DNA from 2 places in the Streptomyces formicae genome. Region 2 is predicted to be linked to the other one. Evidence: riboswitches for the same ligand, from Rfam matches in the RefSeq annotation. Region 2 holds a riboswitch; the other holds the start of a gene.
The links. Region 2 has a riboswitch for glycine ahead of gcvT (glycine cleavage system aminomethyltransferase GcvT). Riboswitches for the same ligand answer to the same signal wherever they lie in the genome.

Region 1 (7,263 bases), 5.1 Mb from region 2:
CCTTCAGGCACGCCAGGAGCTTCTCCCTGTACACATGCCGATCGGACAGGTCGAACGTGCCCGCCACGACCTTCTCCCCCATCGAAGCGTCCCTCCCTCGGATGGGCAGCCAAGGATCCGGCCGCTGTGTACGGGGGATGATGCCCAGTCGATGTGATCCATAACGCCCCACGGAGGACCACTGACCGCTACGCTGGACGGAGTTGCCGTACGGCACATTCACCAGGCATGCGGCATCGTGAAGATTCGCTTCCGGAGCACCTGGTCAAATATACCGGCGAAATTCAGCCGACCGCACGGACGTGATATAGCGAGGCCAGGGAAGCGGGCCCCACGCGATATCGGGAGAAATACCGCACAAGGACGGCTCATTGCCGCCTTGCCGGGAATATCTGCCACGTCTAGATGAAACACCGTCCGAACACGTCTCGTATAAACTCCGCTCCGAGACAGAGAGTTGGCGCTCGCGGTCCACTGCCCCCGCCCCTCTGGCCCAGAGCTGACAGCGCCGTCCGCATCTGTCCCCCCGCTCCACCGTGCCTGTCGTATGAGAGAGGCGACCCACCATGCCGCTGCATGTTCCCCCTGCCCCCGCGCCCGCCCTGCGCAGCGTCCTCGCGGCACTCGGTTCCCCCACAGCCGTACGCGAGGCCCGCACCCCCTCGCTGCGCGCGGCCAAGACCCCGGCGAGCCCCGAGCTCCCCCTGCCCGTCCACGTGCTCGACCGCATCACGCCGGAAGGCACCTCGCCCACCCGGCTGGCCGGCTGGCGCTTCCTGATCCGCTGCGGCGACCGCGCGGTGGCCGCCGCCGACACGATGCTGACCCCGGACGGCTGGGCCTTCTCGCACTTCTTCGAGGGCCCCTACATCGCCGCCACCGAGCGCGCCCTGCGGCACGCGGAGGCCATGCCGATGCCCTGCCAGCCGCGGCTGCTCTCGGTGCCCGAGCTCTACATGCTCACCCTCTGGCTGCACCGCGACTGCACGGACGACGGCGCGGATGGCACACTGGCCGCCACCGACCTGCTGGTCCCCCTCGCACCCGCCCCGCCCGGCATCGCGGCCCACCGCCCGCACCGCGTCGCCGAACTCCTGCCGGTCCTCACCCACCGCCTGGCACCGGCACCGCTGCTCGGCTCGCCCGCCTGACCGACACGCCCGAGCCCGCTCGGGACCGACCCGCCGCACGTGCCCCGCCGCCACCGGCCGCGGGGCACCGCGCTGCCCACCCAAGTGGACTAGCCCGGCCGGGCCACCCCGAACCACCCGAAGAGACAGGGGAGTTGGGCTGAACCGTCCGGCCGGGTGATACGTCCTTAAGCAGTAGGAGCCGCTGCGGCAAAATCCCTGCGGATTGACGCTCGTAGGGCAACACTGGGATCGGACCGACTACAACGGGGGGCGGTTATGAACACCGCATCGAGTCACAGGACAGACGTCACAGCCATCTCATCGCAGCGAAAGAACCCTTCCATGTGCCAGCACCAACCACCGTGCCCGACAGCCGACTCCGCCGACCGGGAAGCCGCGCTCCTCATGGCGAGCCACCCGGAGCAGGGCTGGAGCCTGCTGTGCAACGGCGTCCTGCTCTTCGAGGACACCGGTGAGTTGCTGCCGGACGGCCAGATCATCGCCCCGCACCGACCGCTGGGCACCGACCAGATCATGACGGCCGCCTGAGCACCGCCGGCACATCCGCACGGCGCATCCGCACAGCGCATCCGCACAGCGCATCCGTACGACTCAACCGCACAGCGGAACGAAGAAGGGGCCGGCCCGGAGAGAAGTCTCCGAACCGGCCCCGACGCATGCCCGAACCGAGCGGGCCGTGCGCATCAGTCCTCGTACGCATCCAGCGGCGGGCAGGAGCAGACCAGGTTCCGGTCGCCGTACGCCTGGTCGATGCGGCGCACCGGCGGCCAGTACTTGTCCGACGCCACGACACCGGCGGGGAAGACGGCCTCTTCCCGGCTGTAACCGTGCTCCCACGCGCCACCCAGGGCGGCGGCGGTGTGCGGCGCGTTCCGCAGCGGGTTGTCGTCCGCGGCCCACTCGCCGGAGCCGACCTTCTCGATCTCCGCGCGGATCGCGATCATCGCCTCGCAGAACCGGTCGATCTCGACCAGGTCCTCGCTCTCCGTCGGCTCGATCATCAGCGTTCCCGCCACCGGGAACGACATGGTCGGCGCGTGGAAGCCGTAGTCGATGAGCCGCTTGGCGATGTCGTCGACGCTGACACCGGTCTCCTTGGAGAGCGGCCGCAGATCGATGATGCACTCGTGCGCGACGAGGTCGCCGGGACCGGTGTAGAGCACCGGGAAGTGCGGCTCGAGGCGCTTGGCGATGTAGTTGGCGGAGAGCACCGCGACCTGGGTCGCGCGCTTGAGCCCCTCGCCGCCCATCAGGCGTACGTACGACCAGGAGATCGGCAGGATCCCGGCCGAGCCCCACGGCGCCGCGGAGATCGGCCCGACCCCGGTCTCGGGACCGGCCGCGGGCTGCAGCGGGTGGTTGGGCAGGTACGGCGCGAGGTGCTCGCGCACACCGACGGGGCCGACGCCGGGACCGCCGCCGCCGTGCGGGATGCAGAAGGTCTTGTGCAGGTTCAGGTGCGAGACGTCGCCCCCGAAGTGACCCGGCTTGGCCAGACCCACCAGGGCGTTGAGGTTGGCGCCGTCGACGTACACCTGGCCACCGGCCTCGTGCACCTGGGCGCAGATGTCGGCGACGTGCTCCTCGAAGACGCCGTGCGTCGACGGGTAGGTGATCATCAGCACCGCCAGCTCGTCGCGGTGCTTCTCGATCTTGGCGCGCAGGTCCTCGACGTCGATCTCGCCGTCGTCGGCGGTCTTCACGACCACGACCTTCATCCCGGCCATCACGGCGCTCGCCGCGTTCGTGCCGTGCGCGGAGGACGGGATGAGGCAGACGGTGCGCTGCTCGTCGCCGTTGGCGCGGTGGTACCCGCGCACGGCGAGCAGCCCGGCGAGCTCACCCTGCGACCCGGCGTTGGGCTGGAGCGAGACCTTGTCGTACCCGGTGACCTCGGCGAGCCGCTCCTCCAGCTCACGGATGAGCGTGAGGTAGCCCTGCGCCTGCTGGGCGGGCGCGAAGGGGTGCAGCTGCCCGAACTCGGGCCAGGTGACCGGCTCCATCTCGGTGGTCGCGTTGAGCTTCATGGTGCAGGAGCCCAGCGGGATCATGCCGCGGTCGAGCGCGTAGTCACGGTCGGCCAGCTTGCGCAGGTAGCGCAGCATCGACGTCTCGGAACGGTGCTGGTGGAAGACCGGGTGCGCGAGGTAGTCGTCACCGCGCAGCAGCCCCTCGGGCAGCGTGTCCGCGACCTCGGCGTCGAGCGCGTCGACGTCGGCCTCGACACCGAAGGCACCCCACACGGCGGCCAGTTGCTTGCGCGTGGTCGTCTCGTCACAGGCGAGGGAGACGTGGTCGGCGTCGATCTGGTGGATGTTCACGCCACCCTCGCGGGCGGCGGCGACGAGCTCATCGGCCTTGCCCTCGACGCGCACGGTCAGCGTGTCGAAGTACGCGCCATGCACGACCTCGACGCCCCCGGCGGTGAGCCCGGCGGCGAGCAGCGTCGCGTACCGGTGGGTGCGCCGCGCGATCGACTTGAGGCCCTCGGGCCCGTGGTACACGGCGTACATTCCGGCCATGACCGCGAGCAGGACCTGCGCGGTACAGATGTTGCTGGTGGCCTTCTCACGGCGGATGTGCTGCTCACGGGTCTGCAGCGCGAGCCGGTAGGCCTTGTTGCCGTCCGCGTCGACGGAGACGCCGACGAGCCGCCCCGGCAGGCTGCGCGCGAACTTCTCGCGCACCGCCATGTAACCGGCGTGCGGCCCACCGAAGCCCATCGGCACACCGAAGCGCTGCGTCGTACCGACGGCGATGTCGGCACCGAGCTCACCGGGAGAGGTGAGCAGCGTGAGCGCGAGCAGGTCGGCGGCGACGGTGACGACCGCGCCGAGCTCGTGCGCCTGGTCGATCAGCGGCTTGATGTCCCGCACGACACCGGAGGCGCCCGGGTACTGGATCAGCACGCCCACCACACCGCGCTCGGCGACCTCGGCGGGCACGCCCTCGCTCAGGTCGGTGACGACGATCTCGACACCGGTCGGCTCGGCGCGGGTCTGGATGACGGCGATGGTCTGCGGCAGCGCGTCGGCGTCGACGACGAAGACGCCGTTCTTGACCTTGCCCATGCGCCGCGAGAGCGCCATGGCCTCGGCGGCCGCGGTGCCCTCGTCCAGGAGCGAGGCTCCCGAGGTGGGCAGCCCCGTCAGCTCGGCGACCATGGTCTGGAAGTTGAGCAGCGCCTCGAGGCGGCCCTGCGAGATCTCGGGCTGGTACGGCGTGTAGGCGGTGTACCAGGCCGGGTTCTCCATCACGTTCCGCAGGATGACCGGCGGGGTGAAGGTCCCGTAGTAGCCGAGCCCGATCATGGAATCGAGGACCTGGTTGCGGTCCGCGAGGGACCGCAGCTCGGCGAGCACCTCGGCCTCGGTGCGCGCACCGGGCAGGTTCAGCGCTTCGGCGTTCTTGATCACATCCGGCACCGCGGCGGCCGTCAGCTCGTCGAGCGAGCCGTACCCGACCTGGGCGAGCATCTTGGCCCGCGCTTCCGCATCGGGCCCGATGTGCCGCTGCTCGAAGGGGATGCCCGCTTCGAGCTCGGAGAGCGGGATGCGATTGGTGGCAGTCATTGCGGAGGCCTCCTGGTCTGCACGACCTGCGAGGGGTACCACGGCGCGGGTACCCGGACGGCCTCCCCCTCTGTCATCTCAACCTGAGAGCTTCACAGACCCGTCAAGTCCCGAGACAGATCTGCTTTCACCGTCGGTGAGGAAGGGTTCCGAACGTGCCCGCCCGACGCCCGCCCTGCTTTCCAGAGTGACCTCGTCCGTGCGGTACGGGTGCCTGAGAGATTCCGGGGAGGATTTGCTCCTTCGGCGCCTCCGGAATCACCATCCGGAGAGCTCTCCCGCACGGGGTCAGCAGCCAGCCGCCAGCCTACCAGCGAGGAAGACGGCCGTTCGTTCGAGTGGCCGCCTGCCCCGAAGTGCTCTTTCGTAGTGAGTACGAGCGATTAAAGATGAGTTACACCCATATTCGATACCCCTCGACCAGCTGGAGGGCCCGTGCAGACCGACATCGATCCGCGGAACCTGATCGGCCGCAAGGCGTTCGACCGGAACGGGGCGAAGATCGGCACGATCGACGAGGTCTACCTCGACGACGCGACCGGCGTCCCCGAGTGGGCGGCCATACGCACCGGACTCTTCAGCCGCGACGCCTTCGTCCCCCTGGAACCGAGCGAACTGATCGGCGACGGCACCCTGCGCATCCCCTTCGACCGCGCCCTGATCAAGGACGCCCCCGACTTCGGCGTGGGCCGCCACCTCTCCCCCGAACAGGAACTCCAGCTCTACCACCACTACGGCCTGGACACCACGCTGCCGACGTCACCACCCCCCGACCAGGACTTCGGCCAGATCGCAGGCTCGGAAACCTCCTGACCCGGCGCCCGCACGGCCCGCGCGGCTCTCAGCGCCTCATTCCTGGCCCCCGGACGCCGCACACCCCCGCTCCAGCTCGGCCCACCCGCTGGGCACACCCACTCCCACCAGGGGCAGCGGCTCCGCGGGCTCAAGATCCACGTCGTCGGTCCTGAACGTCCGCACCCGTCCGGGCTCCGACCCTGGCGTCTCGAAGCGCACCGTCACCCGCCCGAGGCCGCTCCCCTGCACCCACCCGTGCCCGTACTCGGCGTGCCGCACGTCGTGCCCGGCCGCCCACCGCCGCTCGGCCCGCGCCACCGGCTCCTCGACGACCTCCGGCTGCGGCTCGCCCGAGGCGGCCTCGTCCGCCCCCGGCTCCGCCTCCGCGCCTGCCGCCTCCTCCGCCTCGACCTCGGCGGCCAGGGCTTGCGCCTGCGCCTGTGCCTGCGCGAACAGGTCCTCCTGCGTGTAGTCGGCGAGGCCCGTGACCCCCACGCCCAGCAGCCGCACCCCACCCGTGGTGTCCACCGACTCGAGAAGTCGCGCCGCGGCCTCCCGCACCACTCCGGGATCGTCCGTGGGCCCCCGCAGCGTCTCGGACCGCGTCAGCGTCGAGAAGTCGAACCGCCGCACCTTCAGCACGATGGTCCGCCCCGAGTGCCCCGCCGCCCGCAGCCGCTGCACACACCGCTCGGCTAGCCGCGCGACCTCCGTGCGGACCCGCACCCGGTCGTGGATGTCCACGTCGTACGTGTCCTCGACGCTGACCGACTTGGTGTCACGCTCCGCCACCACGGGCCGCTCGTCCAGCGCCTGCGCCATCGCGTACAGCGAGCCGCCGTGCGCCTTGCCGAGAAGCCGTACGAGCTCGTCCTCCCCGGCCTCCGCGATCTCCTCGACCGTCGTGATCCCGGCCCGCCGCAGATGGTCCCCGGTGGCGGGCCCCACCCCGGGCAACGTCCGCACCGACATGGGGCCGAGCAGGGCCCGCTCCGTCCCCGGCGCTATCAGCCGGAGCCCGTCCGGCTTGGCCTCCTCCGAGGCGATCTTCGCGAGCATCTTGGACACCGCGAGCCCCACGGAGCCGGTCAGCCCGGTGACCGCCCTGATGTCCGACCGCAGCCGCTCCCCCACGGCCCTGGCCGACACCTCGTCATCGGCCACACCGCCCGCCTCCAGGTCCACGAACGCCTCGTCGAGGCTGAGCGGCTCCACCAGCGGCGACAGCTCCCGCAGGAGCCCCATCACCTGCTCGCTGACCTCCCGGTACAACCCGAAGCGCGGCACTAGATACGCCGCGTTCGGCGCGAGCCGCCGCGCCTGGCCCATCGGCATCGCCGAATGCACCCCGAACCGCCGCGCCTCGTACGACGCGGTGGCCACCACTCCACGCGGCCCGAGGCCGCCCACGACCACGGCCTTCCCGCGCAGGCTCGGCTTCGCGGCCTGCTCGGCGGACGCGTAGAAGGCATCCATGTCCAGATGCAGAATCGTCGGCGCGCTTCTCACCCACCCGATGCTGCCCTACGCCACTGACAACGCCGCCCCGCGCCATGCGAAGCGGCGTCGGGGCGAAGTCGGAGCGAGGTCGGGGCGAGGCCCTCAGACGGCCCTGTTGCGGCGCCTGGCGAGCTCGTCGGCGGGGTTGTGCCCGACGAGCGTCTCCCCGGTGTCGATGCGCTCACCGTGCAGCTGGGACAGCGCGGACTCGACGTCCCGCCAGACGACGCCCACGGCGATCC
Region 2 (7,263 bases):
CAGGATGATGCCGCCGCGCGGGCCGCCCAGGGTCTTGTGCGTGGTGGAGGTGACCACGTCCGCGTACGGCACCGGGTTGGGGTGCAGACCCGCGGCGACGAGCCCCGCGAAGTGCGCCATGTCGACCCACAGCTTCGCGCCGACCTCGTCGGCGATCCGGCGGAACTCCGCGAAGTCCAGCTGGCGCGGGTAGGCGGACCAGCCCGCGATGATCACCTTGGGGCTGTTCTCCTTGGCCAGGCGCTCGACCTCGGCCATGTCGACCAGACCGGCCTCGTCCACGTGGTACGCGACCACGTTGAACTGCTTGCCGGAGAAGTTCAGGCGCATGCCGTGGGTGAGGTGGCCGCCGTGCGCCAGGTCCAGGCCGAGGATCGTGTCGCCGGGCTGGGCGATCGCGAAGAGGGCGGCCTGGTTGGCGGAGGCGCCGGAGTGCGGCTGGACGTTGGCGTACTCGGCGCCGAACAGGTCCTTGACCCGGTCGATCGCGATCTGCTCGGCGACGTCGACGTGCTCGCAGCCGCCGTAGTAGCGGCGGCCGGGGTAGCCCTCGGCGTACTTGTTGGTGAGGACCGTTCCCTGGGCCTCCATGACGGCGACCGGAGCGAAGTTCTCCGAGGCGATCATTTCCAGGGTGGACTGCTGGCGGTGGAGCTCGGCGTCGACGGCGGCGGCGACGTCGGGGTCGAGCTCGTGGAGAGGGGTGTTGAGAAGCGACATCACACGATCCCTATCGGTATGGGTCAGCCGGCGGTGAATGCGGTGTACTCGTCGGCGGACATCAGGTCGTCCGGCTCGCCCGAGATGCGTACCTTGAACAGCCAACCGCCCTCGAACGGGGCGGAGTTGACCAGCGACGGGTCCTCGACGACGTCCTGGTTCGCGGCGACGATCTCGCCGGTGACCGGGGCGTACAGGTCGCTGACCGACTTGGTCGACTCCAGCTCGCCGCAGGACTCGCCCGCGGTCACCGTGTCGCCGACCTCGGGGAGCTGGGCGAAGACGACGTCACCGAGCGCGTTGGCCGCGTGCTCCGTGATGCCGACGGTCGCCACGCCGTCCTCGGTGGCCGACAGCCACTCGTGCTCCTTGCTGTAACGCAGCTGCTGGGGGTTGCTCATGTCCTGAATTCTCCTGTACGCGGGGGAGTGCTGATGAACGGGTGGGCCGAGGGGGTCACGCGCGGGGCGCGCGGGTCACTTCTGGCGCTTGTAGAACGGCAGTGCGACGACCTCGTACGGCTCGTGCGTGCCGCGGATGTCGACGCCGACTCCCTGGGTGCCCGGCTCCGCGTGCGCCGCGTCGACGTACGCGATGGCGATGGGCTTGCCCAGCGTCGGGGACGGGGCACCCGAGGTGACCTCGCCGATGACCTTGCCGTCGGCGACCACGGAGAACCCGGCGCGCGGCACCCGGCGGCCCTCGGCGACCAGGCCCACGAGCTTGCGCGGCGGGGCGGCCTCGGCGCGCTCGGCGGCGGCCGCGAGCGCCGCGCGCCCCACGAAGGTGTCGGACTGCGAGGTCTTCTCGAACTTGACGACCCGGCCGAGGCCCGCGTCGAACGGGGTGAGGGCGGCGGTCAGCTCGTGCCCGTACAGCGGCATGCCCGCCTCCAGGCGCAGCGTGTCACGGCAGGAGAGCCCGGCGGGGACCATGCCGACGGGCGTGCCCGCCTCCATCAGCGCGCCCCACAGCTTCTCCGCGTCGCCGGGGGAGACGAAGAGCTCGAAGCCGTCCTCGCCGGTGTAGCCCGTGCGGGCGATCAGGGCGGGGACGCCCGCGACGGTGCCGGGCAGGCCCGCGTAGTACTTGAGCCTGTCCAGGTCGGCGTCCGTGAGCGACTTCAGGATGCCGGCGGACTCGGGGCCCTGGACGGCGAGCAGCGCGTACGCGTCGCGGTCGTCGCGGACCTCGGCGTCGAACTGGGTGACCCGGTCGCTCAGCACGTCCAGGACGGTCTGGGCGTTGGAGGCGTTGGCGACGACCATGTACTGGGTCTCGCCCAGGCGGTAGACGATCAGGTCGTCCAGGATCCCGCCGTCCGCGGCGACGATCATGGTGTAGCGGGCGCGGCCGACGCCCACGGAGCCGATGTTGCCGACCAGCGAGAAGTTCAGGAAGTCGGCGGCCTCGGCGCCGGTGACCGTGATCTCGCCCATGTGGGACAGGTCGAAGAGACCGGCCTTGGTGCGCACGGCGACGTGCTCGTCGCGCTCACTGGCGTACCGCAGCGGCATGTCCCAGCCCGCGAAGTCGGTCATGGTCGCGCCGAGGGCGCGATGCACGGCATCGAGGGCGGTCAGACGGGGGGCAGTGCTCATGAAGGGAACTCCCAGGGCATGACGGGCGAGGTCGATCCTCCCCATCTGTCATCGGAACCTGAGAGGTTCGCCGGGAGTGGCCCCGTACACGGGGTACCCGGCTTGCACCTTGGGTGGGACCGCGAGGGCGGTCCGCTTTTCAGATGTGCCTCGCCCGCGCGGTACGGGGCCTGAGAGATTCAAGGGAGGGACTTGCTCCTTCGGCGCCCCGGGCACGCGCTGCGTGCTGGCTCCGGGAACTCTCCCGCGCGGATTCAAACGGCCGGTATGGAGTTGGCGGGCACATCATTGCACGCGACCCTGCTGAGGGGGAGCCGTGGCCCGGGAATGCCCTTGTGCCGCATTACCTTCTCTTTACACTTGCCGGGGAAGCAGTACGTGACCGCTATGGGGAGGCCGATCACGGTGCGCAGCAAGGCCAGTGTCTACGCCACGACCACGGGGGTGGCGCTGCCCAAGCAGGCCATCGCCCCGGCACGGGAGAGCTGTGTCCCGCTCCCCGGCGTCGTCAGGGACCTCAGGCAGCGGTCGGGGCACAGCCCGCACCGCCTCACCTTCGCCGCCGGCGACCTGGTCGTCGTCTCCGGCCTGCCGGGCGGCGGGAAGTCGACGCTGATGCGGCAGGCGGTCGGCGGCCCGCGCGTCGACTCCCAGGACACCCGCGACCGCTGGGCCCGCCGCATGCCGAGGCGCCTGCCGTACGCGGTCTACCGCCCCCTGGTCCGCCTCGCGCACTACGCGGGCCTGCGCCGCGTGCTGCGCTCCGGCGAGAGCGTCGTCGTGCACGACTGCGGCACCCAGGCGTGGGTGCGCCGCTGGCTCGCCCGCGAGGCGGCGCGGCGCGGCACGACCCTGCATCTGCTGCTGCTCGACGTGCCCGCGGAGACCGCCCTGGAAGGCCAGCTGGCGCGCGGCCGGGGCGTCTCGCGGTACGCCTTCGCCCGGCACCGCAGAACGGTCGGCCGCCTGGTCGGCGCCGCCGAGCGCGGTGACCTGCCGCGCGGCTGCGGCTCCGCGGTGCTCCTGGACCGCCGGGCCGCGGGGGTGCTGCGGGGGATCGGCTTCGAGAGCTGAGTCCGTCTGAGTCCGTCGGCTGAGCCCGCCGCCCCTCGGGGGTTAGGGTTCGAGCCGCAGGCAGAGCGGTCGCGAGCAGGGGTTGGACAGATGGACTTTCCGGCGCAGGCACATGCCCATCCGTACGGCGGATGGCCGGGCAACGAACTGGAGGAGGTGCTCGCGGCCTCCCTCGGCGCCTCGGCCTCCGCGGGCGGGCGCATCGTCGAGGTGCTCGGCCGCAGCCCGATCTGGATCCCGCTGCCGAACGGCGGCGGCCCCGAGAACGGCACGCTCGACCTGCCGACGCTGGAGATCGAGGGCCAGGCGTACGTCCCCGTCTTCAGCTCCGAGCAGCAGTTCCGCCAGGCACTGGGCGAGGCGGCGGACCGCATGGGCCACACCGTGGCGCCCGCCGTCGAGTTCGCGCGCGGCCTTCCCCCGCAGCTGGGCATCGCCCTGAACCCGGACGGCACCGTCGGCGTCCCGCTGCCGCCCGCGGCCGTCGCCGAGCTCTGCCGCGCCGGGCGCACCCCGCTGGACGGGCCCGCGGGCGGCGGCCGGGTACGTCTGTACGAGCCGGACTGGCAGCACGACCCGGTGGACTTCCTGGCCGCGGCGGGCCGGGAGTTCGAGGCGACGGGCGTGGTGCTCACCGCGCGCCGCTGCCTCGCCGACATCGAGACGGACGACCCGACCCTCTTCATCGGCGTCGAGCTGTCCACCTGGGACGGCAACGCGCGCGACCTGCCGATGGAGGCGCTCGGCCGGGCGCTCGGCCAGGTGCCCGCGCCGTGGCCGGTGAACCTCGTGCTGCTCGACGTGGCGCAGGACCCGGTGGGCGACTGGCTGCGCGAGCGGGTGCGGCCCTTTTATCACCGCGCGGGCTGAGGCCCCGTACGTCAAGTCCGCGCCGGGATCGCCGCTTAAGCTGGTTCCATGACCCGGCCGGGGCACAGTGGTGCCCGGCGACGGGGTTCGTCGGATTCGTCATGAAGGGGCGGTTACGGGTGAGTGCGTCGGGCACGGCCGCGGGCGATGGGGTCTCCCCTGGACGAGCTGGTTCGAGCCTCGGGGGACAGGTCGAGCAGGTGCTGCGCCAGGTGACGCCGGGGCGCTACGACGCCTACGAGGCACTGCTGCGCGCGCTCGCCGCCGACCAGGTGTGGATGCTGCTCTGGCACGGCCAGGCCGGATCCCCCGACGCCCAGTACGGGAACATGGAGATCGAGGGGCTCGGTTACGCACCGTGTGTGACCTCCGCGCAGGAGCTCTCCGCGAGTGGCTGGAACCGTAGCTACGAGGTGGTGCGCGGCATTGACGTGTCCCGCACCCTCTATCCCGATCACTACGGCCTCTGGCTCAACCCGCACGCCCCGGGCGGCGGCGTCGGCATTCCGTGGCTGGATCTGCGCCGTATCGCCTCCGGCCTCGACCTGCTGCCCGCGGGGCCGCTCAGGCTGACCGAGCCGAGCATCGAAATCCCCCAGTTCTACGCCCTGTTGACGCAGAACGCGCACCGCACGCCCGCGGTCCGCTCGCTGCGCAGGGCCTGGGTGCAGCCCTCGCTCGGTGCGCCGTATCTGGCCATCGGCCTCGATGTGTACGACACCTCGCCGCCGTCGGTCGACGCGGTGCGGACGATGATGCAGCAGTCCATCGGGGCCGTGCCCGAGGGGCTGCCCGTGTCGACCGTCGCGATGTCCGACGAGGACGACCCGGTCGCGATGTGGCTGCGCGCGAACGCGAGGCCGTTCTACGACCGCGAGGCCCAGGCGGCTCCCGCGCCCGCCGGTGGCTACGGCTACCCCGCGCAGTACTGAACAGCGCCACTCACCGCTCATCGAGACGCATCGCGGTACTGAACAGCGAGAACGGGCGTGATGTCCGTTCTGATGCTGGTGGGGCCCTATGGGCTTCTGTGACGCCTTGCACCCCAACTGCCCCGTGTTCGACCCTCGTTCACTCGCGTCCGCATAACGGAACACCTCGATCAGCATCACGTTTGCGCATCCTTTCACCGCCAAGGCTGGTAACAGATCGCGACGGGGATGAAGACTCCCGCTCCAAGGGGCCTTCGCCCCTGTGTACGACGGACTGATCACGTCGCTACAGCGGCAAGTGCGGGCCGGTCACCACCGGTTGAGAGGGGTCCCTGCCACGATGACGGCACCATTGCATGACACACCTGCGGACGCGGACCCGACCGAGGACGTCGCCCCCGCAGTTGATGCAGGGGTGAAGAAGGTCGAGGGTCGGTCCCTCAAGCAGATCGCCTGGAACCGCCTGAAGCGGGACAAGGTCGCCCTGGCCGGCGGCATCACGGTGCTGGTCCTGGTGCTTGTCGCCATCTTCGCGCCCTTGATCGTGAGCCTGCTGGGGCATCCGCCCAACGACTTCCACCAGGACAAGCTCGACGAGCTGACCAACCTGCCCAAGGGCGCGCTCGGCGGAGTGAGCAGCGACTTCCTCTTCGGGGTCGAGCCCAACAAGGGCCGCGACGTCTTCAGCCGCATCGTCTACGGCGCGCGGATCTCGCTCCTCGTGGCGTTCCTCGCGGCCATCGTCGCCGTGGCGCTCGGCACGCTCTTCGGGATCATCGCCGGTTACTTCGGCGGCTGGGTCGACGCGCTGATCAGCCGAGTGATGGACGTGCTGCTCTCGTTCCCGCAGCTGCTCTTCATCATCTCCCTGGTCTCCGTCCTGCCGGACGACCTGCTCGGCCTCACGGGCACCAGCGTGCGCGTCGCGATCCTCGTGATGGTCATCGGCTTCTTCGGCTGGCCGTACGTCGGCCGCATCGTCCGAGGCCAGACGCTTTCGCTCCGTGAGCGCGAGTACGTCGAAGCGGCCCGCAGCCTCGGCGGCGGCCGACGCCACATCCTCTTCCGCGAGCTGCTGCCCAACCTGGTCGCCCCCATCACCGTCTACGCGACGCTGATGATCCCGACCAACATCCTCACGGAGGCTGCCCTCAGCTTCCTCGGCGCCGGCGTCAAGCCGCCGACGGCCTCGTGGGGCGGCATGCTGCGCGACGCGCTCGAAACCTACGAGCACGATCCGATGTTCATGGTCTTCCCGGGCGTGACGATCTTCATCACGGTCCTGGCCTTCAACCTCTTCGGCGACGGGCTGCGGGACGCGCTCGACCCGAAGGGGACGCGCTAGAAGTCCTCAACTGACTTGCCCCTGCCGCATGTCAGGTGGCTCTACCCATGGTTCTCCGGCAGCTCATGGCCAGGGACCGCGAATCTCGGAGGTTACGAGAAAATGCCCACAGTTTCCTCGAAACGACGGCTCACCGCTGGTGCGGCCCTCGTCGTCGCGGCGCTGGTGACCACCACGGCCTGCGGCAGCGGTGACGGTGACGGTGACGGCGGTAAGGGTGCCGGTTACAACGCGGCGCTCAACAAGGTCGCCAACGCGTCCAAGAAGAAGGGGGGGACGCTGAAGATGGTCGGCAAGCAGGACCTGGACTCCGCCGACCCCCAGCGTGCCTACTACGGCATGTCGTGGGACTTCATGCGCTTCTACACGCGCCAGCTGGTGTCCTACGACACCAAGCCGGGCAAGGCGGGTACGAAGCTGGTCCCGGACCTCGCCACCTCCACCGCGAAGATCTCCGACGACGGCAAGACCTACACGTACAAGCTGCGTGACGGTCTCACCTGGGAGGACGGCTCCAAGCTGACCTCCAAGGACGTCAAGTACGGCATCGAGCGCGCCTGGGCGACGGACACCATCACCGGTGGTCCCGGCTACATCCGCCAGACGCTCGACCCCAAGAAGGAGTACAAGGGGCCGTACAAGGACAAGGGCGGTCTGAAGGCGATCGAGACGCCCGACGACCAGACGATCATCTTCAAGCTGCCCAAGCGCAACGGTGACT

Region 1: linked by a shared signal. The riboswitch ahead of gcvP (aminomethyl-transferring glycine dehydrogenase) and the one ahead of gcvT (glycine cleavage system aminomethyltransferase GcvT) in region 2 are both predicted to bind glycine.

Annotation. Positions count from the first base shown of each region.
Region 1 is NZ_CP022685.1:1,358,946-1,366,208, forward strand. It holds gene KY5_RS05510 (glutamate--cysteine ligase) at 1-82, opposite strand, end outside; gene KY5_RS05515 (hypothetical protein) at 567-1,151, shown strand; gene KY5_RS05520 (DUF5999 family protein) at 1,476-1,682, shown strand; gene gcvP (aminomethyl-transferring glycine dehydrogenase) at 1,838-4,726, opposite strand; glycine riboswitch at 4,919-5,017, opposite strand; gene KY5_RS05530 (PRC-barrel domain-containing protein) at 5,162-5,539, shown strand; partial or broken gene KY5_RS05535 (DNA polymerase IV) at 5,458-7,030, opposite strand; gene KY5_RS05540 (MerR family transcriptional regulator) at 7,124-7,263, opposite strand, start outside.
Region 2 is NZ_CP022685.1:6,502,041-6,509,303, forward strand. It holds gene glyA (serine hydroxymethyltransferase) at 1-720, opposite strand, end outside; gene gcvH (glycine cleavage system protein GcvH) at 744-1,121, opposite strand; gene gcvT (glycine cleavage system aminomethyltransferase GcvT) at 1,197-2,321, opposite strand; glycine riboswitch at 2,471-2,578, opposite strand; gene KY5_RS28575 (AAA family ATPase) at 2,709-3,395, shown strand; gene KY5_RS28580 (enhanced serine sensitivity protein SseB) at 3,486-4,265, shown strand; gene KY5_RS28585 (enhanced serine sensitivity protein SseB C-terminal domain-containing protein) at 4,385-5,197, shown strand; gene KY5_RS28590 (ABC transporter permease) at 5,538-6,542, shown strand; gene KY5_RS28595 (ABC transporter substrate-binding protein) at 6,645-7,263, shown strand, end outside.